One region of the Paenarthrobacter sp. TAF1 genome, then DNA from elsewhere that is predicted to be linked to it. Evidence: riboswitches for the same ligand, from Rfam matches in the RefSeq annotation. Region 1 holds a riboswitch; each other region holds the start of a gene.

Region 1 (7,513 bases):
CACGACGCGGAATCCGGCCTGCCTGTCTGGCCAGCCTACCGGCGATGACGGCGTGTTTGAAGGCTTGGCCCATCTGCACAGGGTTCTGCGCGCGGGTCACGGCGGTCGCCAGCAGGACCGCGTCACAGCCCAGTTCCATGGCAAGTGCGGCGTCGGAAGCTGTTCCGATCCCGGCGTCCAGCACCACCGGCACGGAGGCCCGGGACACGATGAGTTCGATGTTGTGCGGGTTCAGGATGCCCAGGCCGGTCCCGATGGGCGAGCCCAGCGGCATGACTGCCGTGGCGCCGAGGTTCTCGAGGCGGAGGGCAAGCACGGGATCGTCGTTGGTGTAGGCGAACACTTTGAAGCCGCGGTTCACCAATTGCTCGGTGGCGTCCACCAGTTCAACAGCGTCAGGGAGCAGCGTGTGCTCGTCAGCGATGACTTCCAGCTTGACCCAGTCGGTCTCCAGCGCCTCGCGTGCCAGTTCCGCCGTCATCACGGCGTCCTTCGCCGTGAAACAGCCTGCGGTGTTCGGGAGGACCCGGATGTTGTTGTCCACCAGCAGCTGGAACAGCGAACCGGTTTCGGCCGGCGAATAGCGTCGCATGGCCACGGTGGTGAGCTCGGTTCCGGATGCCAGGAGCGCGGCTCCGAGCCCGTCCAGGCTCGGCGCACCTCCCGTTCCCATGATCAGGCGGGACCCGAATTCGACGCCGTCGATCACCAAGGCGTCAGTACGGATTTCGGTGCTTGCTGTGGTCATGGTTCAGCCTCCCTGTACTGCGGTAACGAGTTCGAGTTCATCGCCGTCGGCCAGCGGAGTAGCTGCCCACTGGCTGCGCGGCACCACCTCGGAATTGCGGGCGACGGCGACACCCAGCTTCCCGCCGTCGGCCGCCTGTCCACGGTGGTCGAGTACGCGGCCGGTGACGGCCGTGACGAGCGTGCTGACGGAGGCGTCGGCGGGCACCTGGTGGACGGCGCCGTTGAGTTTGATGTTCATACTGTTTCCTTGCTGTGGAGTTGAGAGCGACGCGCGGTTGCACTGAAACGGTCGGGCCGGAAGATGGACCAGCGGGGATCAGGGGAACCGGTGAGCAGCTCCCCCACGATCATGGCGGCCACGGGGGTCAGGAGGACGCCATGCCGGAAGAACCCGGTGGCCACCACCAGGCCTGCGATGTCCCCGCTTGAACCGGCTACGCGGCCCAGCAACGGAGCGTTATCCGGAGTCCCTGGCCTGGCGCGCGCAGTTGCTTCCAGGAGTTCAAGTTCGGCCACCGCGGGAACCAGTACCTGGGCGTCCCGAAGGAGCTGGTAAACCCCGCCGGCAGAGACTGCGTTGGAGGCCGCCGACAAGCCGTCCTCCCGTTGGGTAGCTCCGATGACTACGGTTCCGTCGTCCCTGGGAACGATGTAAACGGGCACCCCGCGGACCATGCCACGGACAGTGGCAGTGAGCAGCGGTTGGAGGTGCGCGGGGACCCGAAGCCTGAGGATGTCCCCGTAGACCGGCCTGACCGGAAGTTCAAGACCCTCAGGAAGGCCGGCGAGCGCGGGGGCGCCCAGCCCGTTGGCCACCACGGTTTCGCCGGCCATGACGGATTTGCCGGATTCGAGCTCCACTCCGGCTACCTGGTCCCCGTCCCACAACAGGCCGTGCGCGGACTCTGCAACGGCAAATCCTTCCCTGGCGCCGCCTACCCACGTGCCATCGCCGGATGAATGCGCGGCCAGCCCTGCCATGAGGCACTCCGCCAGCTTCCGGGGATCCACCTGGTGATCGGCGGGGATATCAAAGGCACAGGAAATTTGCGGGCTAAGGAGCGGTTCGCGTTCCCTGGCGGTCCGCAACGGCAACGGTTCGACCCCCAGGCCCGCCGCGAGCTGGACAGTGCGAAGGTCTGCGAGCGCGCGGCGGTCGGCGGCATCGGCACCCACGGCGAGGGTCGGCGTCGTGCGGTATCCGGTAGCTTCCACAGGCCGGTGAGGGCCGCCGGCAAACGAGGGCCACAACCGGGATGACTCGAGCATGAGCTCCAGGAGGTCTTCTTCCTGGTAGTGCAGCTCGCTCACGGGCGCCAACATTCCGGCAGCAGCAAATGTCGCACCGGTGGCGGGCGCCGGATCGATGAGTGCTACGGAGCGGCCCAGCTTCCGGGCCTGGTGGGCGATGCCCAGTCCGATGACGCCTCCGCCGATAACGGCAACATCCGCGTGAATGGCTTCTTCCATCTGTTTCCTTCCCTACGCCGGTACTAGCCGGATCAGGTCAAGCGGTCGGCTCTGAAGCCCTCTCAGCCGGACGGTCATAAAGACGTACGTCACGGCTCCCGCAGTACGTGCCCAGTTTAGAGGAACTACTGTGGATTCCATGACCCAGCACTCTGCCCTCGCCAGCGCCCGCCTCTACCTGTGCACTGATGCGCGCAAGCGCCAAGGCGATTTTGAAGACTTTGCCGACGCCGCGTTCCAGGGCGGGGTGGACATCATCCAACTCCGTGACAAGACGATCGAAGCCGCCGAGGAATTGGAATTGCTGGCGATCCTGCGTGGCGTCGCAGAACGGCACGGGCGGCTCTGGGCGGTCAACGACCGGGCCGATATTGCCAGTGTTTCCGGGGCTCCGGTGTTCCATGTGGGCCAGAAGGACCTCCCGCTGGAGATTGCCCGCACGTTCCTTCCCCGCCCCGCTTCGATTGGTCTCTCCACCCATACGCCTGAGCAGGTAAATGCCGCGATCACGGCTTCGCCGGGCGAGCCTGGGCTGGACTATTTCTGCGTTGGTCCCGTCTGGGCGACCCCCACCAAACCCGGCCGCGAAGCGGTGGGAACCGGCCTGGTCACATATGCCGCGGAAGCGATCAGGCGCGCGGAGGAGACCACCGGCGGCGCCGTGGAGGTGCCGTGGTTTGCGATCGGCGGAATCGATCTCGGCAACGTCGAGCAGGTGCTCGCTGCGGGCGCCAGCCGTATCGTCGTCGTTCGCGCCATTACCGAGGCGGAAGATCCGACGGCGGCAGCCAAGTCGCTGCTCGAAGCCCTGGACGCCGCCGCGTAACGGTTCTCCACACAACAGTCCCAGGCACGCAGACCGTCGGGGTATCGGCAGGTTGTGGCGACAGGGGTGAGTCGGGGCTTGCAGATGCCGCAGCCCACCCACCGGATCGGATCAGATTCAGGTGAGCCGATCRCGGTACTGGCGCATCTTGCTCCGCGCCCCGCACGTGTTCATGTCGCACCAGGTCCGGGTCCTGGACCGTGAACTGTCGTAGAACACCCACCTGCACGCTTCCGACGCGCAGGTCCTGAGCCGCTGCCCCGAGCCGGTCAAGCCGTGGAGCAGGAGCGCCCCGACCGCTGCTCCCGCCGGCGAGACCGGCAGGCCGGCCGACGGGGTCAGCGCGAGCCGCCCGTCGTCGTCGACGTGGGGGCCTGCCCAGTGCTCCTGAGCGAGCTGGTTCAGGGCGGATCGCGCTGCCGTGTCGGTACGGTCGGCCAGGAACGCGCGCATGACCTCGCGGGCGTCGCGCAACGAGATGAGATGCTCGAGCGTGGGCTCGCCGCCCCATCCATGCCGGACCAGCCACTCCCGCCCGTCACGGATGGTCGCCAGCGCGTCGGTGCCGTGCAGCAGTGTGGCGCTGTTGCAAAACTCCACGACGACACGCAGCTCCTCGGGCACGGCGGACTGCACGGCGTTCACGCGCTCAGCAGACTGAGGAGTTCGCCGGGCCGATCCTCCGGCACCATGTGCCCGGCTCCCTCGATGATCGAGAACCGCGCGTGATCCGGAAGTGCCGTGACGAGCCGATGGGCGTAGTCGACACCCAGCCACGCATCTTCCGAGCCCCAGACCACGTGGATCGGGATGTCCAACAGCCGGAGTCGATCCTGTAGCTCGTCGGTGTTCTCCTCGCCGCCTTGGGTGTACTGCCGGTAGAACGCCCGTGCCCCTTCCGCACCCGCCCACTGGCCCGTGTACGAAGCCAGGGCGTCTGCACGCAGACCCACGTGACTGCCGGACCGGATCTTGGCGTCGATCAGGGCAGCGCTAGCCCAGTCGGGGAGCGCCTCGAAGGCCTCGGGGTGCTGGTGGACGGTTTGGAAGAACCCGCCGGCGCCCCAACCACTCACCGTCGCGGCATCGATGAGCGTGAGCGACTCGAAGTTCACGTCGTGCAGGAGCGTCGCCCGCAGCGCGACCGCGCCGCCGACGTCGTGCGCCACGACCCGAGGCGCTGAGACCCCCCAGTGCTCGAGGAGTTCGACGAAGATCGTCGCCTGCTGCCGGAGGCTCACATCCGGCGCGGTGCGGGTCGACTGTCCGAATCCGAGCATGTCCCAGACGTAGACCCGGTGATCACGAGCAAGCACCGGGGCGATGTCTCGCCAGATGTACGACGAGAAGGGTGTGCCGTGCATCAGAACGAGAGCCGGGCCCTCGCCGACCGAGTTCCATCGCACCGTACCGTCGCCGACGTCGAACCGCTCGGGTAGCGACCAATCGCTCATAGCTTGCCCCTTCCTTGTTACCGTCTTTATACCTTAGACGGTAACAGGCCCAAATGGGCTACGGGGGTGTTGATGGCTGCCGTCGACCGCCCCACCGCCTGCCTCCCCGGGCCGCCAAGAAGCTAATGGCCAGCAACAGCTGGCCATCCGCCGCACTGACAGCGTCGCTTGGAGCCGGAAGCGTCCAAGACTATCTGCCGGTTTCGGGCTACCCTGATTTTCGTGTCACATCATCGGATAGCGCCCAACGTCGACGACTCATCGGACCAGCTCGCAGCGGCTTTCGCGGCCCTCCGGACGGAGCTGGAGCTGCCCGGCGACTATCCGGTTGATGCCGTCCGGGAGGCACGGGACGCCGTCGAATCCCTCCGCCTGCCCGATCGCGACCTCAAGCACGTCCCTTTCCTGACCATCGACCCCGCAACGTCAACGGACCTTGACCAAGCCCTGTTCATTGATCGCGCCGGCGAGGGGTACAAGGTTCTCTACGCGATCGCCGACGTGCCGTCTTTCGTGGCTCCCGGCGGGGCGCTGGATGCCGAAACCCGGCACCGCGGCCAGACGTTCTACGCTCCGGACGGCCGCATCCCCTTGCACCCGGAGATCATCAGCGAAAACGCAGGCAGCCTGCTCGCCGATCAGGACTGTGGTGCGTTCGTCTGGGATTTCGACCTCGATGCCAACGCGGAAGTGGTCAATGTTTCCGTCGCCCGTGCCACGGTCCGCAGCCGCGCCAAACTCAGCTATAAAGGAGCCCAGCAACAGATCGACGACGGCTCGGCACCGCCCGTACTGCAGCTCCTCAAGGAAGTCGGACTGAAACGGGTCGAACTTGAGAGGCTCCGTGGTGGGGCAAGCCTCAACATGCCCGAGCAGGAAATCGTCCAGGCGACCGACGGCGGCGGGTACAGGATCGTTGCAGCACCGTCACTACCGGTGGAGGACTGGAACGCGCAGATCTCCCTCATGACGGGCATGGCCGCGGCCCGGCTCATGCTGGACGGAAAAGTCGGCATCCTGCGGACCATGCCCGCCCCCGATGAGAGGTCCTTGCAACACTTCAAGCGGCAAACCGTGGCCTTGGGCAAACCGTGGGACGGCCAGGTCACCTACGGAGAGTACCTGCGGACCCTGGACGCCTCCGATCCCAAGCAGCTCGCCATCCTGCACTCCGCCGGGATGTTGTTCAGGGGTGCCGGATACACCCCGTTCGACGGCGAAGTGCCGGAGACGGTGATCCAGGCAGCCATCGGCGCGCCCTATGCCCACACCACGGCTCCGCTGCGGCGGCTCATCGACCGCTTCGTCCTGGTGATCTGCGATGCCCTGTGCAACAACAAGGAAATTCCGCGCTGGGTCCGCGAGGCGTTGCCTTCCTTGCCCGAGATCATGGGAGCCTCCGACCAATTGGCAGGCAGGCTTGAACGCGCTGCCTTGGACACGGTGGAAGCAGCACTGGTGGCCAACCACGTAGGCCAGGAGTTCGACGCCGTAGTGATTTCCGGTTCCAAGCCGCAGAACGGCAACGGAAACAGCAACAACGGCAATGGCACCGGCAAGGGCAACGGAAACGGCAGTGGACCGTCCGGTATCGTCCAGATCGCAGAACCTGCCGTCACCGCAAGGTGTGACGGCGAACTTGAGTCCGGCACCAAGGTCAGGGTGCGTCTCGTCAGGGCGGAAATCGCCAGCCGTGAAATCAGGTTCGAGCTTCTGAACTGACGCGCATCACGCGACGATCCGGGCTTTATGGCTCCCAGAGGATAGACTGGCCCTGTAGTAATGGATGCCCGGTCGTTGATTCAGTTAATTTTTGAACTCAACAAGCCCGCCCCTACGCGATCTTGAGATGTACCAACTGGTCACCAGTGCCAGTACTTAGATAGCCCGCGATCGGCTTCCACTGGACTTGCTTGCGCGCCCGTTCTGCTCCGGTACGGCTCCGCCGCCCCCGTTGAGCATGCAGCGCCAATGCCCAAATGAATAAGGAAACTCCCTGTGAGTGAATTGCACACCCATGAAGTCCTGACGGACTCCACCGGAACTGAATCCATCGAACCCGAGGAAACGATCATCTCGGATGAGACGCCCCATGAGATCGAGGAAAAGTCGTTTGCGGACTTCAACGTCCGCGCCGACATCGTCGAGTCCTTGGCCGACGCCGGTATCACGCACCCCTTCCCCATCCAGGCCATGACCCTCCCGGTCGCATTGAGCGGCCACGACATCATCGGCCAGGCAAAGACCGGCACCGGCAAGACGCTGGGCTTCGGTATCCCCGCCCTGCAGCGCGTTGTCGGCCGGGACGACGCAGGCTTTGAGAAGCTCGCTGTTCCAGGCGCTCCCCAGGCCCTGGTGATCGTTCCCACGCGTGAACTCGCCGTACAGGTTGCCAACGACCTCCAGGCAGCCTCGCGCAAGCGGAACGCCCGTATCGCCACCATTTACGGTGGACGCGCCTACGAGCCGCAGGTCGATGCGCTGCAGAAGGGCGTCGAAATCGTCGTGGGCACGCCCGGGCGCCTGATCGACCTCTACAAGCAAAAGCACCTGAGCCTCAAGAACGTCAAGATGGTCATTCTCGACGAAGCCGACGAAATGCTGGACCTGGGCTTCCTACCGGACGTCGAGACCCTGATCGCCGGCACCCCCGCAGTCCGTCAGACGCTGCTCTTCTCCGCCACCATGCCCGGCCCGGTTATCGCCATGGCCCGCCGGTACATGACGCAGCCCACCCACATCCGGGCAGCCGACCCGAACGATGAGGGCTTGACCAAGCGCGATATCCGCCAGCTCATCTACCGTGCTCACGCCATGGACAAAACCGAGGTAGTGGCACGCATCCTGCAGGCACGCGGCCGCGGCAGGACCATCATCTTCACCAAGACCAAGCGCACGGCAGCGAAGGTTGCCGAGGAACTGGTTGACCGCGGCTTCGCTGCCGCCGCCATCCACGGCGACCTCGGCCAAGGTGCACGCGAGCAGGCTCTGCGTGCGTTCCGCAACAACAAGG
Region 2 (7,513 bases), on a different contig from region 1:
GCGGCGTTCGATCATTTTCGAAGTCGTCACCAGGCTCATCTTCCACTCGATGATTGTCTTCTCGATCTACCTCCTCCTCGCAGGACACAACCTGCCGGGCGGCGGGTTCGCCGGCGGCCTGACCGCCGGGCTCGCACTGACCATCCGCTACCTGGCCGGCGGACGGTTCGAGTTGAGCGAAGCTGCGACAGTCAGCGCCGGAACACTTTTGGGAACGGGACTTGCGACGGCGGCAGCGTCCGGTTTTGTCCCGTTGTTCCTGGGCGGACAGGTCTTCCAGAGCGCGATCATCGAGTTCTGGCTGCCCGTCTTCGGAGACGTCAAGTTCGTCACGTCCACCATTTTCGATATCGGCGTGTACATCGTGGTGGTGGGATTGGCGTTGGACGTCCTCCGCAGCCTTGGTGCCGAGATCGACGAACATTTTGAAGGCAAGGGCGCGCCCCTCACCGAGGAAGAGGCAGCCGAGCAGGCCGGGGTGTCGCAGGAAGCCGGACTGGCCCAGGAAGCTGCCCAATCCGTCGCGTCCGGGAAAGGTACGGCATGAGCATCAACCTGACCCTGCTGATCGTCATGGGCGTCCTGTACGCCTGCGGAATCTACCTGATCCTGGAACGCAGCCTCACCCGCGTGCTGCTCGGGCTGATGCTCTTGGCCAACGCCACCAACATCCTGATCCTGAGCACCGGAGGGTATGCCGGCCTGGCGCCCTTCTTCACCAAGGAAACCAATCCGGATTCCTACAGTGATCCGCTTCCGCAGGCACTGATCCTGACCTCGATTGTCATTTCGTTCGCGGTCACGGCATTCATGCTCGGCATCATCTACCGCACCTGGGTCCTGGCCCGCCAGGACGAAATCCAGGACGACCTCGAAGACGTCCGCGTGGCAAAGACCCCCAGCTTCGACGCCGAGGACGACGCAATCGTGCCCTTGGAAACCTCGGAGTTCGCGGTCACCCCGTCCAGCACCTCGGACAGGAACCACCCGGAAGCCACAGAAACCCCCAACACTTCATCAACGCAGGAAGGAGGCAGCGCGTGAACCTCGCAAACCTGTCGCCGCTGGCTGTCCTCCTCCCCATCCTGGGCGCCGCGCTGGCGTTCCTCCTGATCCGGCACCAGAGCGCCCAACGGTTGGTCAGCATCGGCATCCTCAGCACCACGTTGCTGCTGGAATGCCTCCTGCTCTTCTCCGTCTGGTCCGGGGGCACAACCTCCGTCACCCTGGGCGGTTGGCTGCCGCCATGGGGTGTGGTCCTGGTGGTGGACCAGTTCTCCTCGCTCATGCTGGTGGTGTCCACAGTGGTGAGCCTGGCGGTTCTGGTCTACGCCACCGGCCAGGGCATGGCCGACGGCGACCACGAAGCTCCCGTGTCGATCTTCCACCCCACGTACCTGATCCTGGTGGCGGGAGTCTCCAACGCCTTCCTCACCGGGGACCTTTTCAACCTCTACGTCGGCTTCGAGATCCTGCTGACAGCAAGCTACGTGCTCATGACCCTCGGCGGGACGGGTCCGCGTATCCGTGCCGGCGTCACGTATGTGGTGGTCTCCGTAGTGTCATCTGTCCTGTTCCTTATCGCCATCGCCATGATTTACGGGGCCACCGGCACCATCACCATGGCGGATCTGGCCATCAAGCTGGCAGAGCTGGACCAAGGCACGCAGAACCTGCTGCATGTGATGCTCCTGGTCGCCTTTGGGATCAAGGCCGCCGTGTTCCCCCTGTCCTTCTGGCTTCCTGACTCCTATCCCACGGCACCGGCCCCCGTCACTGCGGTGTTCGCCGGGTTGCTGACCAAAGTGGGCGTCTACGCCATGGTGCGGACGGAGACCCTTTTGTTCCCCGGGGATACCCTCAACGTTCCCCTGATGGTGGTGGCGCTACTAACCATGGTTGTCGGTATTCTGGGTGCCCTTGCCCAGAGCGACATCAAACGTCTGCTGTCCTTCACGCTGGTCAGCCACATCGGGTACATGGTGTTCGGGCTGGCCATGAGCTCCGTAGCGGGCCTGGGTGCGGCAGTGTTCTACGTTGCCCACCACATCACCGTGCAGACCAGCTTATTCCTGGTCACGGGACTCATAGAACGCCGGGGAGGCAGCTCCTCCATTGACCGCTTGGGCGGCCTGGCCAAGCTGTCGCCGTTGCTGGCGTTGCTGTTCTTCGTACCGGCCATGAACCTGGCGGGCATTCCTCCGTTCTCAGGCTTCCTTGGGAAGCTGGGTCTTCTGCAGGCCGGCGTGGAGCTCGGAACCCCACTGGCGATCGTGCTGGTAGTGGGCGGCGTGGTCACCAGCCTGCTGACGTTGCTGGCAATAGCCCGTGTGTGGAACAGGGCGTTCTGGCGCAAACCAGAGGATGCCGAGTACCCGGATCCCGTGTTGATGACCCCCGGCAACGTCGGAGTACTGCCGCGGACCATGGTAGGTTCCACTGCGGCGCTGGTGGTGTTCGGGGTGGCGCTGACAGTGTTCGCCGGTCCGCTCTTCCAGGTTGCGGACGGTTCCGCGGAGATCATGCTGGACCGCTCGGCCTACATCCACTCGGTACTGGGTGACTCTGTCGAGGTGCCCCCGCTGGCGCAGAATGGCGGTACGAAATGAGCCGCAAGCCGATCTCGTTCCGCACGGAACTGCCGCTGCTCATCTGGCTGGTCATCGTATGGGGTGCGCTGTGGCGTGACTTCAGCCCGGGCAACCTGCTTTTTGGCGCGCTGATTGCCGTGCTGGTGGCCAAGTTCTTCTACCTCCCGCCTGTGGAGCTCAGCGGCAGGTTCAATGTCCTGCGTGCTGTTCCGTTCGCCCTGATGTTCGTCGCGAAAGTGGTGGCAGCGAGCTTCCTGGTGCTGTACCTGGCGGTGGTCAAGGGACCCAAGGTGCGCAGCGCCGTCGTCGCTGTTCCGTTGCGAAGCCACTCGGACCTCATGGTGACGGCTACAGGGCATGTCATCTCGCTGATCCCCGGCTCGCTGGTGGTGGAGGTGGACCGCTCCACCTCCACGCTCTATTTGCACGCGCTGAACATCTACGAAGAAGCGGACATCGACAAGATCCGCCGGGAGACGCAGAACATTGAGGCAGGGCTGATCCGCATCATGGGAACGCGGGAAGAAGTCGAGGCCCTGAAGGCAGAAGCCCGGCCCGGCATGGAAGGGGCAACGCTGTGAAGGAATTTGTTCTGGTGGCCACGGCGGTGATCCTCAGCCTCGCCGCTGCAGGTGCGATCGTGCGCATCGCGATTGGCCCATCTTTGCTTGACCGCGTCCTTGCTTCCGATGTCCTGCTGGCCATCCTTGGTGCTGCCCTCGCCATCGACATGGCCGTGAACCAACACCTCAACAACCTGATGCTGCTGGTGGCCCTCGCGGTGATCGGTTTCATCGGCTCCGTGACGGTTGCCCGGTTCGTGGCCGAGCGAAGGGAGCAAAGCAATGAGTCCTGACGCCACCGGAGTGGACTTGGTCATCGACATGGTGACCGCAGTGTTCCTCATAGTGGGCGCGCTGATGTCCCTGGGTGCCGCGATCGGCTTGCTGAGGTTCCCGGACCTCATGAGCCGCATGCACGCAGCCACCAAGCCGCAGGTGTTGGGCTTGTTCCTGATGCTCGCAGCGATCGGCCTGCAGATGCGTACTTGGTGGGTGTGGCCCGTCCTGCTGGTGGCGTGGATTTTCCAACTTCTCACCGCGCCGGTGTCCGCCCACATGGTGGGGCGCTCCGCGTACCGGACCAAACACGGGCACCGCGAGAAGCTCACCAAGGACGAACTCGAAGCCGTGGTCCAAAGGGCCGCCGCCGGCCAGGAGCCCTCCGAACCTTAAAGCAACGCGGGGTCACTTATGGCCCATTACCCCCATGGGGATGGGCCATAAGTGACCCCGCGTTGCTTGTTGGGTGATGCTTAGACGATGTCCTACGACTTCGCGAAGCGGGCAATCGCCCGCTGGGTGCCGCGGCTGGCAAGGACCTGGATCAGCGTGCTCACGAAAGCGGAAATCAGCGCGAAGGTCAGAGCCGAGCGGAGGCTCGTCTCCATGTCATCGTTGCCTGTGGGCGGCTTGTTGCCCGTGGCCTTTTCCCAGCCTTTGTTGACGAGTTTGGTACCGACAAAGCCTGCACCGAGGCTTACCCCGGCGCCCAGCAGCTTGAAAAAGAGGTTCATGCCACCAGCCTAGCTGCACGGCACGGCTACCCGCGGTTTTCCCGCTCCTTGAGAAACGCTGCCAAGGACCCGACCGGAGCCAGAACCGGGACGACCGGGTGCTCGGCGGACCACACTGCCTCTACGGAATCGAGGACAGCGATTTCCTTCAGCAGATAGTAGGTGGGTGGCATCAGCTTCAACTGCCCTGCGGCTTCCGCTTCCAGGACTCCGGACACCGGCATCCACAGCGACTGCCAAGCCTCCGTGGTTTGATGCCGGGGCTGCGCTTCCGGTGCCGGCTTGGCCACATAGAAGTAGGTGTCGAAGCGCTTGGGCATGTCTATGGGCGTGATCCAGTTGGCCCAGGGTCGCAGCTCTCCGGGCTCGATGGCCAGCCCGGCTTCTTCCTGGACTTCGCGGATTGCTGCCGTGAGCACCATTCCCGCGTTCCTCTCCGCCAACGCTGTGTCCGCGGAAATCGAACTCTGCGCCCAGGACAACGCATGGCTGCGCAGCAGTTCCCCGGGGTAGTCCCAGCCGGACTGATCCACAGCGTCCACCCGGCCGCCCGGAAAGACCACCATTCCTGCCGCGAAGTCCATGGTGCTGACTCTGTGCTGGACAAATGCCTCTAGCCCCGAGGGGGCGTCGCGGAGCAGAATCACGCTGGCAGCGAGGCGTGGCTCGGCCACGGGTGCGTGGGAGCCTGGAAGATCCGTCATCAGGCCATTCTTGCAGGTGCGTTGTGGGGCCTGCTGTGCGTGTTTAGGCGTGGGGATAGGGCGCAGAGTGGGCCTCGCAACGCACCCTCGTTTGTTGTGGGGCCTGGTGTGCGTGTTTAGGCGCGGGGATAGGGTGCAGAGTGGGCCTCGCAACAGGATTGTGACCGCGGCCCAGAGCCGGCCGTACGCGGAGGTGTAAACTGAACCCGCCCATCAGGGCAGATTTGATAACGACAGGGGAGCGCCGCCGTCGGACCTTGCAGCGATGCAGGAGACGCGAGGGCGCTGAGAGTGCGGACAGCCGCAGACCCTCGAACCTGATCCGGTTAGTACCGGCGCAAGGGAGTCGAGCTTCTCAGAGTGTCCGGAGCCGGACGGCGCAAGCCAGGCGGATTCCGGGGAGCACTTTCCCCTCCTGTAACCTCAGGAGGCAGAAAAATGACCACGGTAAACGTGAAGAAGACCAGTTATAGCTGGCGTGTTGTAGACATCGTGGTGGCGGCCCTCATCGCCATCGCCGGCGGCGTGATCTTCTGGGCCTGGTCCCAGGGCGCGGCACTGGTATCCATCCCCATGAATGCGGCGTACCCGCCCCTTACCGGCCTGATCGCCGGTGGCTGGATGATCCCCGCAGTCCTGGGCATGCTCATTATCCGAAAGCCCGGCGCAGCTCTTTTCTGCGAGGCCGTCGCAGCCACGGGTGAGCTCATCATGGGTTCGCAGTACGGCACCACGGTGCTCATCTCCGGCATCCTCCAAGGCCTTGGCGCCGAGCTCATCTTCGCCGCGTTCCGCTACAAGAAGTTCAACCTGCCCACGGCACTCCTCGCGGGCGCAGGCGCGGGCCTCTTCTGTGGCCTGAACGATTCGTTCCTGCCCTGGGGCTGGAATATCGCCTACGAGGCCATCGACAAGCTGACATACATCACCTTCACCACCATCTCCGGTGCAGTGATCGCCGGCGGACTGTCCTGGATCGCCACCCGCGGTCTGGCCACGACGGGTGTCCTGAGTTCCTTCGCGTCGCGGAAGGCCGCTTCGGAGCCAGTCTTCAACTGATGCCTGCCACACACAGCGGCACGGTCCGGCCTGCCGCCATCTCCGCCGAGGGGTGGGGATGGCGGCATGCCGGCCGGGCCCAGCCTGCCATCCAGGGCCTTGACCTCCGCATTGAACCGGGGGAACGCGTCCTGTTGCTGGGCCCTTCGGGGGCCGGCAAGTCCACGCTCCTGCACGCCCTCGCCGGGGTGCTGGGGGACGAGGAAGACGACTCTGACGAGACCGGTTCGCTGCTGATCGACGGCGTTACCCCCCGCGAGCAGCGTGGCCGCGCCGGGCTGATGCAGCAGGATCCCGAAACGCAGGTGGTTCTCTCCCGGGTGGGCGACGACGTCGCCTTCGGCGCCGAGAACCTTGCCGTGCCGCGCGAGGAGATCTGGTCCCGGGTGCATGAAGCGCTCGACGACGTCGGCTTGCGTACCGCATCAGGCGGCGGTTTGGCATTGGACCACCCGACGGCGGCACTTTCCGGGGGACAGAAGCAGCGCCTCGCGCTGGCCGGCATTTTGGCGATGCGGCCAGGCTTGATCCTGTTGGACGAACCCACGGCCAACCTCGATCCTGCAGGGGTCCTCGAGGTCCGCGACGCCGTGGCCCGCTGCCTGGACAAGACCGGCGCCACGCTGGTGGTGGTGGAGCACAGGGTGTCCGTGTGGAAGGACCTGGTGGACAGGATCGTGGTCCTGCAACCCGGTACCGCAGGCCCGCAATCAGGCACCCCGGGAGTCCTCCTGGATGGTCCGCCGGAGCAGGTCCTCACCCAGGCGCGCTCCATGCTGATGACGGCGGGCGTGTGGGTTCCCGGCTACGTTCCCGCCACAAGGGCGCGTGCCCGGACGTCCGGGACAAACGAACTCCTCCTCGCAGCACAGGACCTGGCCGTGTCCCGGGAAAAGCCCAGGCGGAAGCGCTTCCGAACCATCCCTCCGGTTCCGGTGCAGAGGGACATCACCGCCCAGGTCCGTGCTGGCCAGGCGTTGACCATTACCGGGCCCAATGGTGCCGGGAAGTCCACTTTTGCGCTGACGTTGGCCGGCCTTCTGGCGCCGGTGGACGGCATGGTGAGCGCCGGCGTCGACCTTTCGGAGGGGGCGGGCATCGACCCGTACAAATGGAAGGCCGATCAGCTCATCTCCAGGATCGGCACGGTCTTCCAGGAACCGGAGCACCAGTTCGTCACGGGCAAGGTCCTGGATGAGCTCATGTTCGGTCCCAGGCACCTGGGCCACGGCGGGGAACGCGTGGACGAATTGGTGGAGCGGCTGAGGCTCTCCCATCTGGTGGATGCCAATCCCTACACCCTGTCCGGCGGTGAGAAACGCAGGCTTTCAGTGGCTACGGTGTTGGCGGCGCACCCGAAGGTACTCGTCCTCGATGAGCCCACCTTCGGACAGGACGCCAATACCTGGGCCGAACTGGCCTCGTTCCTCTCGGAGTTGCTGGACGCCGGTACCGCCGTGGTTTCCGTGACCCACGACCAGGAATTCAGTGCCGTACTGGGCGGGACGGAACTGCGGCTCGGGCCGGTGTCCCAAGGTGAGACGGCCCCCCAGGAAGCGGGTGCGGTATGAGGGACGCCCTGA
Region 3 (7,513 bases), on a different contig from region 1:
GGCCATCCACCACGTCATAGCCGAGTTCCGTCAGCGCGTTGCGGTCGGCGCGGCTCAAAGCACCGGCGTCGAAATCCGCCAAGAGGTCAGGCCGGCGCTCTGCGGTGCGGCGGAACTGCTCGTGGCGCCGCCACTGGGCAATTTTTCCGTGGTTGCCGCTGAGCAGGATTTCCGGAACATCGTGGTTCCGCCACGACGAGGGCTTGGTGTAGACGGGATACTCCAGGAGGCCGTCGGAGTGCGACTCCTCGATCAGGGATTCCGGGTTGCCGACCACTCCGGGGAGCAGGCGACCGATTGCCTCAACCATGGCAAGGACAGCTACCTCGCCACCATTGAGAACGTAGTCACCGAGGCTGACGGGGCGCACCGTGAAGTGGTCCCGGGCCCAGTCCATGACGCGTTCGTCGATGCCTTCGTATCGGCCGCAGGCGAAGACCAGCTGCTCTTCTTCAGCGAGTTCGTAGGCCAGCGCCTGGTTGAAGCGTTGTCCTGCCGGTGACGGAACGATCAATACGGGCTTGGCACCTTCGTGCGCAGGCGCCAGCGACTCAAGGGCCTGGGCCCAGGGTTCAGGCTTCATGACCATCCCGGCACCCCCGCCGTACGGGGTATCGTCCACCGTCCGGTGCTTGTCGGTGGTGAAGCTGCGGAGATCGTGGACGTTGAGCTCCAGCAATCCGTCCTGCCGGGCCTTGCCTATCAGGGAGAGCTCAAGGGGGGCCAGGTACTCGGGGAAAATACTGACGACATCAATCCTCATTCAGGCGTCATCCCCCGCAGCATCCTTTGCGTCGTCAGAGGAGTCGTCATTGAGCTCAAAGAGTCCCGCAGGCGGGGTGATGAGGACGTATCCGTCCTCGATGTTGACCTCGGGAACGATTTCATCCACGAAGGGAACAAGGATTTCCTTTCCCTCGTCCGTGGTGATTGTCAGCAGGTCCTGGACAGGCAACGTCGTCAGCGCTGCCACCTTGCCCACGACCTGGGATCCAACTCGCGCTTCCAGCCCAACGAGTTCGTGTTCGTACCAACCCTCGTCGTCGTCTTCGTCGTCGAGTTCCTCGGTTTCGATGTACAGCTTGGCGCCGCGGATGGCCTCGGCGGCATTTCGGTCCGCGATCTCCTCGAATCCGAGCAGCAGGATGTCCTTGTTCCACCTGGCACTGCGGACGGTCAGGGGTCCGGCGGACGCCGGCTCCACGACGAACTCGGTTCCGGCGACGAAGCGCTCTGCGGGTGCGTCAGTGAGTACCTGCACCGTTACCTCGCCGCGAATGCCATGGGGTTTACCGATCCGGGCCACCTGGAGCTGCATGGGTTCCTCTGAATTCCTGTTGTTCCGCGCCGCCGGGCAGCCACGGTGTGAAGTGTTGGACAAAGCAATCCGGCCCCTCCACCATATTCGGTGAAGGGGCCGGATCTAAGACAAGCAGTGCTGAGCGCGTTACCGGCGGCGGTCGGTGTCGACGACGTCGACCCTGACCTGCTCGCCACCAGCCAAGGCGGCAACCACAGTGCGCAGTGCGCGTGCGGTCCGTCCTTGACGGCCGATCACCCGTCCGAGGTCCTCCTGGTGAACGCGCACCTCAAGGGATTCCCCGCGGCGGTTGTTCTTGGCACTGACCTTGACATCCTCAGGGCTGTCAACGATCCCACGAACCAAGTGCTCGAGCGCTTCTGCCAGCAACTTACTCAGCCTCGGTGGTCTCTGCTTCAGCCTCGGCCGGAGCCTCGGCAGCGTCGTCCTTCTTGGCCTTCTTGGTGATGGCTTCCGGGATGATGACGGAACCCTTCTCCGGTGCTACGAAAGCTTCCTTGGGAGCTTTCGTCTTCAGGGTGCCTTCCTGGCCCGGGAGGCCCTTGAACTTCTGCCAGTCACCGGTGATCTTGAGGATCGCAGCAACCTGCTCAGTCGGCTGGGCGCCAACGGAAAGCCAGTACTGGGCGCGCTCGGAAGCGACCTCGATGTACGACGGCTCTTCGGTGGGGTGGTACTTGCCGATTTCTTCAATGGCACGGCCATCGCGCTTGGCGCGGGCATCCATGACGACAATGCGGTAGTACGGTGCGCGCATCTTACCGAAGCGCTTAAGGCGAATCTTTACGGCCACTTTTGTGGTCACTCCTGTTTCTGAAACGGGGTTGAACCCGACGTTTTGCACCCGTGGGGCGGGCCATACTAGACGGTTCGAAGGACAAGATACGAGCACGGAGAGAGGGGCCGCACCGATCGAGTACCTGTCTATTGTGCCAGATGCCCGGGTAGATTACGACTCAAGCCCTCCGGGTCGGTGAGTTCTTGGTCACACCAAGGCCCGGTCAGTGCCCGGACCCAGCCGGAGAGGTGGCTATTCGGACCAGACGTAAAGCCCGGCGCGCTCCGTTTTTTCCACGTCCGTGGCCAGAGCGGCAAGTTGCTGAACGTACTGCCGGGACTGGGCGGCGTCGAACGGCATGTCTTCTTGTTCCGCCCAGGCGGAAGCAACGTCATCCAGGACATTGGCTTCACCTTCGCTCTCATACGTGAGCAATTCGGCCAAGGCCCTCACCATCGCTTCGGGAACGCCAAGCAGCGCGTCACTGGTGACGTCCACCAGCGCGAGTTCGTAGTCAGCGCCTGCGGCATGGACGGCCTGGCCGGCGAGGTCGCCCAGTTGTTCCACCTCGAAGTCCGTTATGCCGTTGATGCGGACTGCAGGGCCTGCGGCATCGGCACCTTTACCCAGGGCTGCCGCCCGCTTGAGTGCTTCATCGTGGGTGGCTACAAAAATTTCGGCAAAGCCCATGGAGAGTACTCTCAATCCTTCGTGCTGACGGGACGACCGGCGCAGGCCCGCCAGGGTCCCGAACCGTCACTGCCCAGCCTAGTGCAGCATGGGGCACCGACGGGCACTCCGGCGGGATGCTGCCTAGCGAACAGCCACCCGCAGCTTGTTCCGCCATGGATCTTCGAACTGCAGTTCAGCGCCGGTGTGATGGTTCTGCACCCCGGCAACGCGCAAACGGTCCGCCAAGGCCCCGACATCCTCGCTGGATGGAACCTCGATCAACACTTCCCCCAGCCCAAGAGTGTCCTTGCGGGGGCCGGCACCCCGGCTGTTCCAGACATTCATGGCCATGTGGTGGTGATAGCCGCCGGCAGATACGAACAGTGCTTGGCCGTGCCAGCCCGCGGTCCGCTCGAAGCCCAGGGTCCCGACGTAGAAGTCCTGGGCGGTGGCGACGTCACCTACCTGAAGGTGGACGTGCCCGACACCGGCCGCTGCCTGATGCTGGCCAGTGACGGCTTCTTCGCTCAGGTGCTGCTGAAGGAAACGTTGCGGCGGGAGGGCCACGTTGTCCATGACGACGTTCTTGCCGTCCCACTGCCAGGTTTCACGGGGCTTGTCGTAGTAAAGCTCGATACCGTTGCCTTCCGGGTCGGTGAAGTAGAACGCTTCGCTGACCAGGTGGTCTGCGCTGCCCACGAACGCCCGGGGTTCGTATCCGGCAGCGGTGGCGATGGTGGCCGCCAGTGAGGGCTGATCCTGGAACAGCATGGCGGTGTGGAACAACCCGGCTTCACCCCGCCCCGGAATCTGGAGCCCCGAAGCCGGCGCCAGGTGAACCACGGGCTTGCCTGCCCGGCCCAGGTAGAGGCCGCCGTCCTGTTCGGCCACGACCACAAGGCCCAAAGCACGCTGGTAGTAGTCACTCATGACTTTCATGTCGCCGACCTTGAGCATGACAGTGCCCATGGCGAGGTCGGCAGGAAGAAGGTCCTGTGCGGATGATGTGGACATGTGAAGCTCCCGGTGTTGAAGTGTCCGCCTTTCGGCAGGTTCTACTTCTCTAAATTACTTGAAGCTTCAATTTATTCCCAACCATTTGACGCTCATCCCATGAGTTCACCGCGAAGGACCACGTGCTTGAGCCCGGATACCGTCCGTAGGTCGTGCCGGGGATCGTCATGGCAGAGAACGACGTCGGCACTGGCGCCTTCGCTGATGGCGTCGGCTCCCAGCCACTTGCGGGCGCCCCACGCAGCGGCATCCAGGACCGCGGCGGGCGGCAGGCCGGCGTCGTGCAGTTCATGCATTTCGTCCGCGATGCGGCCGTGCTTGATCACGCTGCCCGCATCCGTTCCCGCGTAGATCGCCACCCCGGCCTCGAAAGCCTCAAGGACCCGCTCACGCCGGCGCTCCCACAACCGCGTCATGTGGTCCGCGTACCCGGGGAACTTTGGCGCCGCCTGGGCGGCGATCTCCGGAAAGGTCGCAATGTTCACCAACGTGGGAACGATCGGCACTGACTGCTCCACCAGCCGTGGGATGTGCCGGGGCAGAAGGCCAGTGGCATGTTCGATGCAGTCGATGTTGGCATCCAGCATGTCGTCGATTGTGTCCTCGGCAAAGCAGTGCGCCGTGACCCTGGCACCTTCCTCGTGGGCGGCAGCTATGGCGTCCCTGACCAGCTTTGCCGGAAAAGAGGGCGCCAAGTCGCCAATGCCACGGTCGATCCAGTCGCCCACGAGCTTCACCCAACCGTCGCCGTCGCGGGCCTCCTTACGGACGGTCTCCACCAGCTGTTCCGGTTCAATCTCATGGCCCAATCCGCGCAGGTACCGACGGCTTCGGGCGATGTGGCGGCCGGACCTGATAAGGCGGGGCAAGTCCGTACGCTGCTGCACCCAACGTGTGTCGCTGGGAGATCCGCAGTCGCGGATCAGCAGGGTTCCCGAAGCGAGGTCGGCCTGGGCCTGCGCGAGGGTGGTGGCGTCGTCCACGGCCCCACCGGCGCCCAATCCGATATGGCAGTGGGCATCCACGAAACCCGGCAGGACCCAACCGTCCAGTACCTTGTCGGGAGGGGACGACGGCTTTTCAAACGTCAGCGCTCCCCCAACAGACCACATTCCTTGGCGCACGTCATCTGCCGCCACGAGCACGGGTCCGCTGAATTCAATGATGTTGGCCATGGCAAAAGCCTAATCCGCAGCGGGGCGGCAGGCTTCGGCGGACTGATGTGACTGGGCGCCCCCTGCCAGCTGTGGTAGCTTCGTCTACGACCACACGGGGGCCCTTGCAGGGGCTGAGATCGGGCTGAGGCAGCCTGCGACCGTTGAACCTGTCCGGGTAATGCCGGCGAAGGAAGTGAGTAATCCTTTGAGCACCACCAAAACACAGCACAGCCCTGCCCAAAACGAGTCCAGCCCTGCCCAAAACGAGCCTGTTACGCAGTCCCTGAGGTCCCATTCGCTGGCATGGCTTGAAGACCATGACGCCGGAATCCGCGTCCCCGTCACGGAAATCGCGCTGGAGCCCTCCCCCAATGGCCAAGCCAACGCACCACTGCAGGTGTACCGGACGGCAGGCCCGGGCAGCGATCCCGTCGTGGGCTTGGAACCGTTCCGGGCCGCATGGATCGAGTCCCGCGGCGACACTGAGGCCTATTCCGGCCGCGAACGGAACCTGCTCGACGACGGCAAGTCGGCTGTTCGCCGCGGGGCCGCCTCAGCCGAGTGGAAGGGCGCGCAACCGGTGCCACGCCGCGCCGTCGAGGGTAAGACCGTCACCCAGATGCACTACGCACGGCAAGGCCTGGTGACGCCTGAGATGCGCTTCGTGGCGCTGCGCGAGAATTGCGATGTCGAACTGGTCCGCAGCGAAGTCGCCGCCGGCCGCGCGATCATTCCCAACAACATCAACCACCCCGAATCCGAGCCCATGATTATCGGCAAGGCCTTCCTGGTGAAGATCAACGCCAACATCGGCAATTCGGCCGTCACCAGTTCAATTGCCGAAGAAGTGGACAAGCTTCAGTGGGCTACGCAGTGGGGCGCGGACACCGTCATGGACCTGTCAACCGGCGACGACATCCACACCACCCGCGAGTGGCTGATCCGCAACTCCCCTGTTCCGATCGGCACCGTTCCCATCTACCAGGCGCTGGAAAAGGTCAATGGAGAAGCCAACAAGCTCACGTGGGAAATCTTCCGTGACACAGTGATCGAACAGTGCGAGCAAGGCGTGGACTACATGACGATCCATGCCGGTGTACTGCTCAGGTACGTACCGCTGACCGCCAACCGCGTGACAGGCATAGTTTCCCGTGGCGGGTCCATCATGGCGGGGTGGTGCCTGGCCCACCACCAGGAGAACTTCCTGTACACGCACTTCGACGAGTTGTGCGAAATTTTTGCCAAGTACGACGTCGCGTTTTCCCTCGGCGACGGCCTGCGTCCCGGCGCTACCGCTGACGCCAACGACGCCGCACAATTCGCGGAACTGGACACCCTGGCCGAACTCACACAGCGCGCCTGGGAATTCGACGTGCAGGTGATGGTGGAAGGTCCCGGGCATATCCCGTTCCACCTGGTCCGCGAAAATGTGGAACGGCAGCAGGAACTCTGCAAAGGGGCACCGTTCTACACCCTGGGTCCGCTGGTCACCGACGTCGCCCCCGGCTACGACCACATCACCTCAGCCATCGGTGCCACGGAGATCGCCCGCTACGGCACGGCCATGCTCTGCTACGTCACGCCCAAGGAACACCTGGGCCTACCCAACAAAGACGATGTCAAAACAGGGGTGATCACGTATAAGATCGCGGCGCACGCGGCGGACCTTGCCAAGGGGCACCCCGGCGCACATGAGCGCGACGACGCACTTTCCAAGGCGCGCTTCGAATTCCGGTGGAGGGACCAGTTTGCCCTGTCCCTCGATCCTGTGACGGCCGAGTCGTTCCACGATGAAACGCTGCCGGCGGAACCCGCCAAAACGGCGCACTTCTGCTCAATGTGCGGGCCCAAGTTCTGTTCGATGCGCATCAGCCAGGACATCCGCGACGAATACGGTTCAGCAGAATCCCAAGCGGCGATCGCAGGAATGTACAGCGGGATGCGGGAAAAAAGTGCGGAGTTCCTCGCCTCCGGTGGAAAGGTCTATCTGCCGGAGCTCCAGGTGGCCTCCGCACGGACGCCGGAGCCGATCGATGGGACCACGCAGTCAGGAAGCCTGAACTGACCTGGCCCGTCGCACCTCTGCGACGAACGAACGGATGATGTGATCGCCGTCGGGTGAGTCCTGGGGCCGGTGCCCGCCTGCTGCCACACGGCGGAGGGCACCGGTCTCCTGGAGGTACGCGGCGATTTCCTCGTACAGCGGCTCCCAACCACCCGTAAGAACCAGGGTGGGAACACCAGGAACAATGTGCAGTGGAGCTTCCCACGGCGGAGCTTGGAGCCGGAGCCTGCGGGCAGAACGCCGGGCCTCGGGAGAGTCGAGCCCTCCCGTTTCGGCGGAAAACGCGCGGAGGAAATACTCACGCTGGTAATCGGCGTCGTTGAGCTGGCCCCGCACCTCAAACAGCGGTTCCATCAGCGCCCGATATGAAGCGGTAGCGGGAAGCTCAGCAGTCAGGGACAAACAGGCGGGCTCCACCAAGGAAAGCGAATGCACAAGATCAGGGCGCTCAACGGCCGCTAACATGGCGGAGATCGCGCCTTGCTCGTGCGCTACGACGTGGCCGC
Region 4 (7,513 bases), on a different contig from region 1:
GCTCCCAGTCGAAGACGACGCCGTCATCCTCGCCAATGACGACGGTATCGCCGGGCTTGGCGCCAACCTTGAACAGTTCCGTCTCAACACCAAGCTTGGCGAGGCGGTCTGCAAGGTAGCCGATGGCTTCCTCGTTCGTGAAGTCGGTCTGCTTGACCCAGCGCACGGGCTTTTCGCCCAGTACGCGGAACAGCGGCTCGAGGTTCTTCTCTTCACGACGGATCTTGAAACCGGACTCGTTGACGGCGCGCGGGCGAAGGACCGGCGGAGCCACCTTGGGGGGTGCAGCCTGGACGGCGTCGCGCGCAGCCTTGACGATTTCCGCCATGGCAAAGCCGAGCTGGCGCAAGCCTTCGTGGCTGGTTGCCGACACTTCGAAGACACGGTAGCCCCGCGCCTCCAGGTCGGGACGCACGAACTCGGCCATATCCTTGCCGTCGGGAAGGTCGACCTTGTTCAGGACTACCAGCTTGGGGCGCTCGTTCAACGGGACAACTTCACCGTCAACGCCGGCATAGCTCATATCGACGGCGTACTTCTCCAGTTCGGCCTCAATGATGGCGAGGTCGGAGAGCGGATCGCGGTCCGATTCCAGGGTTCCGCAGTCAAGGACGTGGACCAGGGCAGCACAGCGCTCCACGTGGCGGAGGAAGTTATGACCAAGGCCCTTGCCCTCGCTGGCGCCTTCGATGAGGCCCGGAACGTCGGCAATGGTGAAGCGGACGTCTCCTGCCTGGACCACGCCCAGGTTGGGGATGAGGGTGGTGAACGGGTAGTCGGCGATCTTCGGCCGGGCAGCGGACATGGCAGCAATCAAACTGGACTTGCCCGCGGAGGGGAAGCCGACCAAGGCAATATCGGCAATGGACTTCAGTTCCAGGACGATGTCACTGGATTCGCCTTCGATGCCGAGGAGCGCAAAGCCCGGGGCGCGTCGCTTTTGCGAAGAAAGGGAAGCGTTGCCGAGGCCACCCTGGCCGCCGGCGGCCGCAATGTATTCAGTACCCTCGCCCACCAGGTCTGCCAGGACTTCGCCGTCCTTGGTCTTGACCACGGTGCCGTCAGGGACCGGAAGAATCAGGGTCTCGCCGTTCTTGCCTCCACGCCAGTCGCCCATGCCGGGGCCACCATTGGTGGCGTGCCTGTGGGGTGCGTGGTGGTAATCAAGCAAGGTGGTGGTCTGGGCTGACACGCGGAGGATGACGTCGCCGCCGTTGCCGCCGTTGCCGCCGTCGGGACCGCCGAGCGGCTTGAACTTTTCCCGCTTAACGGAGACACAGCCGTGGCCGCCGGTTCCGCCGGATACGTGCAGGACTACCCGGTCTACAAAGCTCGCCACGTGGATCTCCTCTATTGCTGTTGCCAGCGCTGTTGCAAAAACCAGCGCGCCTGAGGGCGCCCTAGTCGATTGTAATGCGGTTAAAAGAACGGTGGAGCGGGCCGCTTGGCCCGCTCCACCGGTTCAGAACTTGTTGTTACTCTGCAGCTGCAGCAGCAACGATGTTCACTACGCGACGGCCGCGGCGAGTACCAAACTCAACCGCACCGGCCTGCAGGGCGAACAGTGTGTCGTCGCCACCGCGACCGACGCCTGCACCCGGGTGGAAGTGGGTGCCGCGCTGGCGAACGATGATTTCGCCGGCGGAGACTACCTGACCACCGAAGCGCTTGACGCCCAGGTACTGTGCGTTGGAGTCACGACCGTTGCGAGTGGAACTCGCGCCTTTTTTGTGTGCCATGTGAAATGCCTGCCTCTAAATTTCTGGGGAAACTGAAAAACCTGAACAGCGGGTAACGAAAGTTACGCGATGCTGGTGATCTTGATCTTGGTCAGTTCCTGACGGTGACCCTGACGCTTCCGGTAGCCGGTCTTGTTCTTGAACTTCTGGATGACGATCTTCGGACCACGGAGGTCTTCGAGGATCTCAGCCGTAACCTTGACGTTGGCCAGTTCCGCTGCTGCGGAGGTGACCTTGTCGCCGTCAACCAGGAGCAAGGCGGGCAGCTCAAGCGTGCTACCGGCTCCACCGGGGACGCGGTTAAGCGTTACGTAGTCTCCAACGGAAACTTTTTCTTGGCGGCCGCCTGCGCGGACAATCGCGTACACCACTTGGGTACTCACTTCTCTCGACGTTTATAACTAAATTTGCGTGCGGAACCTGTCACCGGAATCAGGCTTGGTTCGCGCTGTGCCTCAACGCCGTGGACTTCTGTTCGAAGTCCGCGAGTCATCCCATGAACAATTCCAAGGGGCATAACCCAAGTGTTGGCGTAAGCACCGAAGATCAAGATTACGCTAGTTTGACCCTCAGCTGCAAATGAGGCCGGGACCGGAGGCTACCCCGTGACTTGCATCACGAGGTGTAACGGACTCTCCCGGCACCGTGCCCATACAGCCTACAGGGTTTGGCGGCGATTAACGTGATCACGCCCGCGACGCGCGGGACAAGCCATGCTTTTCATCCCGGTTCAGTCCCGATTCAACAGGCCGGGCCACCCTGGGCGTAGAGCCGCGGAGCATCAAAGAACGCCGTCTCGTAGCGGCAGGACTGCCTGAAAGCCTCAAGCATCTCCGCACGTTCACGCCCGGAAGCGGCAACGGCCGCCGCGTCTGTGAAGTTGATCGCCATCCTTGTGGCGGAGGCAAAGTCCTCGTCGGCGTACGTCCGCAGCCAGTCCGCATAGGGATGCCCGCCGGAGGCCCCGGCATCGACGAACGCGGCGTGGAGCTTTTGACCCACTTCCGCATACAACCAGTAGCAGGGCAGGATCGCCGCGAGGACCACCGCATAGCTGCCGGATGCCGACGTTGCCAGCAGATGGTCCACATAGGCTTTGGTGACCGGTCCGGTGACGCCCGAAGCCTTACGGGAGCTCAACCAGTTCCTGTGCAGTTCCGATTCAACTTCCAGGCACTGCCGTGAGCTCTTGGCCCAGAACAGCTGTTCTTCCTCGGTGGGCGCCAACGCGCCTGCACGGGCAAGGACCCTGGAATAGCCATTGAGATAGATGGCGTCCTGCGCAAGGTAGTAGCTGAATGCCGGCTCCGGCAAATGCCCCGACTGCAGTTCCTGGATGAAGTTGAGGCCGTGGATTTTTTCAAGCTCCGGGATGGCTTCCTTCCACAAAGTGGCGGCAAATCCGCCAGGCTGGAGGACGCGGTGGTGGTGGAAGTGGTCCACAGGCCCGTTGCCCTGGCCCACTTCCAGCTCCCCTGCGCTCCTCAGGGCCTGGAGCAGCCACGGTTTCGCTTCGCGCAGTGAGGCCTCCCAGTCGCCCGTGCGCGCCTGGACGGTAGCCAAGGCGGACGACAACGAGCATCCAGTGCCATGGCTGTTCCGGGTCTCAATCCTTGGACCTGCCACTTCGATGACGTCCTGCCGCAACAGCCCGCTGGTGTTGATCAAGGCATCGGGGCATTCCGAGCCGGCCAGATGACCGCCCTTGACCAAGACCGTGTTTCCGCACTCAGCTGCCAGTCGCTTGCCCTGCTCCAATGCCGATGCCCAATCAGCAGCCTCGGTTTCCCCCAGCAATATGGCAAGCTCGGGCAGGTTCGGCGTGATCAGGTCCGCCAATGGAAGCAGGGAACGAAGGGCCTCCCCTGCGGATTCGTCTAGCAGGCGGTCACCGCTGGTGGCCACCATCACGGGATCAAGAACCACGACGGCGGGGCGCACCGATTCGAGCCAACTGCGCACCTCGTCAATAACAGCCGCGTCGCCGAGCATCCCGATCTTCACGGCGTCGATGACGATATCGGTACTGACGGCGTCCAGTTGCTGGCGCAGGAACTCCACGGGTGGTCCGTGCACACCGCTGACACCCAGGGTGTTCTGGGCCGTCAAAGCCGTAATGGCCGCCATGCCATATCCACCGTGGGCGGCGATGCTCTTCAAATCAGCCTGGATTCCGGCTCCTCCGGACGGGTCGGAGCCCGCGATGCTCAGTACCCGGGGGGTTCGTCTGCGGTCCTCCGCCAGCGGATAAACAGCGGAAGATGACAATGCGGCCATGAGGACATCCCTTCGCCGGTGCTAACCGGACAGGTTCAACGGGTTTGGATCTCAGCCTGGCCCATCGCCTGGCACCCCGTGTCAGTCCCCCAGCCTAGCGCACCGGCAGACAGCAAAAGGCCCCGCAATTGCCGCTGGTAGCGGAACTGCGGGGCCTTGGTGCGGTCACAAACGGTTAGAGTTCGGAGGCCGGTACGCCGACGCCCAGGATGATGGGTTCGTCCGGGGCCGCTTTCCTGACCGGCTCCGCAGGCGCCTTGGACTCGTGCGCCGATCCCTTCGCGGCCGTAGCGGTCACGTCGTGGTGCTCAACACTGGTCTCGTTGGCCGCGCCTTGGGCCCTGCTTGCACTGCGGTTCCGGCGGCTACGACGACCCCGCGATGCTGAGGGGGCTTCGTCTGCGGCCGGAGCCGGAGCTTCAGTCGTCGGGGTGTCCGCAGCCTTCGGGGCTTCGACAGCTTCCTTGGCTTTCTGGTCCTCAGGCGACGGTGCCGCGCCAAGGTGCGAGAAAGCTTCGGCCAGACGGTCCAGGCTCATGGCCGGCTGGGCTGCCTGCGGCTCATCGTGGTGTTCAACGAAAGGCAAGGCAACCTCTTCGCCGCCAAAACGCAGCACTGGAGTGGCCCGGCCTTCGCGGACAGCGGCGTCGTGTGCCGCGGCTTCCTGGGCCGTCGGGGCAGCGGAGACTGAACCGGCGTCGGGACCATGCTCCCCGGCCGCCCGGGTTTGCTCCTCTGCCTTGTGGAGCTCGTCATCGTGAAGGTGGGCGGCATGCGCGGCCGCTGCAATCGTCGCCAGTGCAGCCCGGGTTGCTTCGGCCTTTGCCTGACGGGCAGGGTCCTGGGCTTCCGGGTGTGCTGCAGGTGCCGCAACAGGGGCGGACGGCGTCGAATGGACCTGGGCCGGCGCTTCGACCGTTCCCTGGGCGCCGCCCTTGCCGCGGCGACGCTTGCGCTCGGTGCGGGCTGTGGACTGCTGTGCCTCGGTGTGCGGACGGTGCTGCTCGGCTGCCACGGTGTTGGCGCGGCGGTGCTCCACGGGCTCGTCATGCGTCACGACACCGCGGCCTGCGCAGTGCTCGCACTGCTCACCGAAGACTTCAAGGAGACCGGTGCCCATGCGCTTGCGGGTCATCTGGACAAGGCCCAGTGACGTTACTTCAGCAACCTGGTGCTTGGTACGGTCACGGCCCAGGCACTCCACCATGCGGCGGAGAACGAGGTCGCGGTTGGATTCCAGGACCATGTCGATGAAGTCGATGACGATGATGCCGCCGATGTCACGCAGGCGAAGCTGGCGAACGACTTCCTCGGCAGCTTCAAGGTTGTTCTTGGTAACTGTCTCTTCCAGGTTTCCACCACTGCCGGTGAACTTCCCGGTGTTGACGTCCACCACCGTCATGGCCTCGGTGCGGTCAATGACCAGCGAGCCACCGGATGGCAGGAAGACCTTGCGCTCCAGGGCCTTGTGGATCTGCTCATCGATGCGCCAGGCAGCGAAGATGTCTTGATCCTTGGTCCATTTTTCAAGGCGGCCCACGAGGTCGGGGGCAACATAGGTTACATAGGCCTCGATGGTGTCCCAGGCGTCGTCACCGGAGACGATCAGCTTGGAGAAGTCCTCGTTGAAGACGTCACGGACAACCTTGATGGTGAGGTCCGGTTCGCCGTAAAGCAGTTCCGGTGCCAGCACCTTGGTGGAGGAAGCTTGCCCTTCGATACCTTCCCACTGCGCGCGCAAACGGTTGATGTCGTGGGTCAGTTCTTCTTCCGAGGCACCTTCAGCGGCCGTACGGACGATGACTCCGGCGTTTTCCGGCAGGCGGTCCTTCAGGATCCGCTTGAGGCGGTTGCGTTCGACGTCGGGCAGCTTGCGGGAGATGCCGGTCATGGATCCACCCGGCACGTACACAAGGTAGCGGCCCGGAAGTGAGATCTGGCTTGTGAGGCGGGCACCCTTGTGACCCACCGGATCCTTGGTCACCTGGACCAGGACGGAGTCGCCGGACTTCAGCGCATTCTCGATCCGGCGCGGCTGGCCCTCCAGGTTCACTGCATCCCAGTTGACTTCACCGGCGTACAGCACCGCGTTGCGGCCGCGTCCGATATCAACGAATGCAGCTTCCATGGATGGCAGGACGTTCTGGACCTTGCCGAGATAGACGTTGCCGATCAGGGAGTCCTGCTGCGTCTTGGACACGAAGTGCTCGGCCAGGACGCCATCTTCAAGGACTGCGATCTGGATTCTGTCGTCGCGCTGGCGGACGATCATTTGCCGGTCCACGGATTCGCGGCGTGCCAGGAACTCGGCTTCGGTAATCACCTGGCGGCGACGTCCGGTCTCGCGGGACTCGCGGCGACGCTGCTTCTTGGCCTCGAGCCGGGTGGAGCCCTTGACGCTTGCGACCCGGTTGGAAGGAGCCGTTTCCGTGATGGGCCGGGGGGCGCGAACGCGGGTTACCGTGTTGGGCGGGTCGTCATCCGAGCCGCCCGTCAGTTCAAGGTCCTGGTCTCCACGACGCCGACGACGACGGCGACGCGACGTGACGCCTTCTTCGAGGGCTTCAGCTGCGGGAGTTTCTTCGTCGCCGGAGTCATTGCTGTCTTCGGTGTCGTTCTCGTCGCGTTCAGTGCCACGGCGCCCGCGGCGGCCGCGGCTCCGGCGACGGCGACGACTGCCACCCTCGTCCAGCTCACCGTCTGCGGCTGCTTCAGCGTCGTCTTCCGGCTCGTCGTCCGTCTCTTCCACGGCCGCAACGCGCGGGACAGTGGTGAGGTCAGGGGCCTGGAAGATCATCGACGTGATGGAAACCGGCTCCATGAACAGCGAGGTGGCAGCGGCAGGAGCAGCTTCCTCGGCCGGAGCCTCTTCCTCAGCAGCAGGTTCTTCCGGCTGGGTGCCGGCCTCCGGCGTCGTGGTTTCTTCAACAACTTCAGCAGCTGCGGGCGTCTCTTCTGCCTCCACCTTGGGCTTGGCAGCACGACGACGGCGGACCGGCTTTTCGGCGGCAGCTTCAAGGACGGCTTCGGGCTGGGTTTCGGCAGCAGGCTCCTGGCCTGCGGCGGTTTCATCGCCGAGGCCGGGCAAGGGCTCGGTTGGCTCAACCTTCTTGCGGGACCGGGTGCGGCGTACGGGCTTGGCGTCAGCCTCGGGAGTTTCCGCAACTGCGGGCGTCCCAGTGACAGGGGCCTCAGTTGCCTCTACCTCAGCAACTGCCTTGGGCGCAGCCTTGCGCCGGGTCCGGGTGGTTTTCTTGGGCGCTTCCGCAGTTTCCGCGGGAGCTGCCTCATCATTAACGGCTACAACCTGGTCATTATCCATATGTGGCAACACTCCTGCCCCAGCGACACCGCCACATCCGGCGCCCAGAGGGGCAAATATTGTCAAAACCCGCAGGCGTTGACAGAAGTCGGTAGTATGCCTTCCGGTTCGCACCATCATTGGGGTGCGGCAGCCCTGGAAGGCCGGCGGCTTAGTTCTGAAACCCGTTGTTCTG

The links. Region 1 has a riboswitch for thiamine pyrophosphate ahead of thiO (glycine oxidase ThiO). Riboswitches for the same ligand answer to the same signal wherever they lie in the genome.
Region 2: it holds a riboswitch for thiamine pyrophosphate, as region 1 does, so the genes downstream of both, AB4Y81_RS13280 (ECF transporter S component) here and thiO (glycine oxidase ThiO) in region 1, are expected to answer to the same signal.
Region 3: it holds a riboswitch for thiamine pyrophosphate, as region 1 does, so the genes downstream of both, thiC (phosphomethylpyrimidine synthase ThiC) here and thiO (glycine oxidase ThiO) in region 1, are expected to answer to the same signal.
Region 4: it holds a riboswitch for thiamine pyrophosphate, as region 1 does, so the genes downstream of both, thiD (bifunctional hydroxymethylpyrimidine kinase/phosphomethylpyrimidine kinase) here and thiO (glycine oxidase ThiO) in region 1, are expected to answer to the same signal.

The regions. Positions count from the first base shown of each region.
Region 1 is NZ_JBFRDO010000004.1:319,338-326,850, forward strand. Features, by position in the region: gene AB4Y81_RS07665 (thiazole synthase) at 1-748, opposite strand, end outside; gene thiS (sulfur carrier protein ThiS) at 752-988, opposite strand; gene thiO (glycine oxidase ThiO) at 985-2,220, opposite strand; TPP riboswitch at 2,213-2,332, opposite strand; gene thiE (thiamine phosphate synthase) at 2,360-3,046, shown strand; gene AB4Y81_RS07685 (CGNR zinc finger domain-containing protein) at 3,164-3,691, opposite strand; gene AB4Y81_RS07690 (alpha/beta fold hydrolase) at 3,688-4,500, opposite strand; gene AB4Y81_RS07695 (RNB domain-containing ribonuclease) at 4,723-6,222, shown strand; gene AB4Y81_RS07700 (DEAD/DEAH box helicase) at 6,499-7,513, shown strand, end outside.
Region 2 is NZ_JBFRDO010000009.1:45,632-53,144, reverse strand. Features, by position in the region: gene AB4Y81_RS13320 (Na+/H+ antiporter subunit A) at 1-547, shown strand, start outside; gene AB4Y81_RS13315 (Na(+)/H(+) antiporter subunit C) at 544-1,044, shown strand; gene AB4Y81_RS13310 (Na+/H+ antiporter subunit D) at 1,041-2,609, shown strand; gene AB4Y81_RS13305 (Na+/H+ antiporter subunit E) at 2,606-3,172, shown strand; gene AB4Y81_RS13300 (monovalent cation/H+ antiporter complex subunit F) at 3,169-3,447, shown strand; gene mnhG (monovalent cation/H(+) antiporter subunit G) at 3,437-3,826, shown strand; gene AB4Y81_RS13290 (DUF4235 domain-containing protein) at 3,919-4,167, opposite strand; gene AB4Y81_RS13285 (NUDIX hydrolase) at 4,194-4,871, opposite strand; TPP riboswitch at 5,097-5,233, shown strand; gene AB4Y81_RS13280 (ECF transporter S component) at 5,310-5,930, shown strand; gene AB4Y81_RS13275 (ABC transporter ATP-binding protein) at 5,930-7,501, shown strand; gene AB4Y81_RS13270 (energy-coupling factor transporter transmembrane component T family protein) at 7,498-7,513, shown strand, end outside.
Region 3 is NZ_JBFRDO010000018.1:14,004-21,516, forward strand. Features, by position in the region: gene trmD (tRNA (guanosine(37)-N1)-methyltransferase TrmD) at 1-763, opposite strand, end outside; gene rimM (ribosome maturation factor RimM) at 764-1,318, opposite strand; gene AB4Y81_RS18270 (RNA-binding protein) at 1,448-1,690, opposite strand; gene rpsP (30S ribosomal protein S16) at 1,692-2,114, opposite strand; gene AB4Y81_RS18280 (hypothetical protein) at 2,352-2,789, opposite strand; gene AB4Y81_RS18285 (VOC family protein) at 2,913-3,785, opposite strand; gene AB4Y81_RS18290 (amidohydrolase family protein) at 3,878-4,960, opposite strand; TPP riboswitch at 5,045-5,152, shown strand; gene thiC (phosphomethylpyrimidine synthase ThiC) at 5,148-7,007, shown strand; gene AB4Y81_RS18300 (alpha/beta fold hydrolase) at 6,990-7,513, opposite strand, start outside.
Region 4 is NZ_JBFRDO010000001.1:358,002-365,514, forward strand. Features, by position in the region: gene obgE (GTPase ObgE) at 1-1,339, opposite strand, end outside; gene rpmA (50S ribosomal protein L27) at 1,476-1,739, opposite strand; gene rplU (50S ribosomal protein L21) at 1,802-2,110, opposite strand; gene thiD (bifunctional hydroxymethylpyrimidine kinase/phosphomethylpyrimidine kinase) at 2,481-4,016, opposite strand; TPP riboswitch at 4,007-4,105, opposite strand; gene AB4Y81_RS01665 (Rne/Rng family ribonuclease) at 4,192-7,338, opposite strand.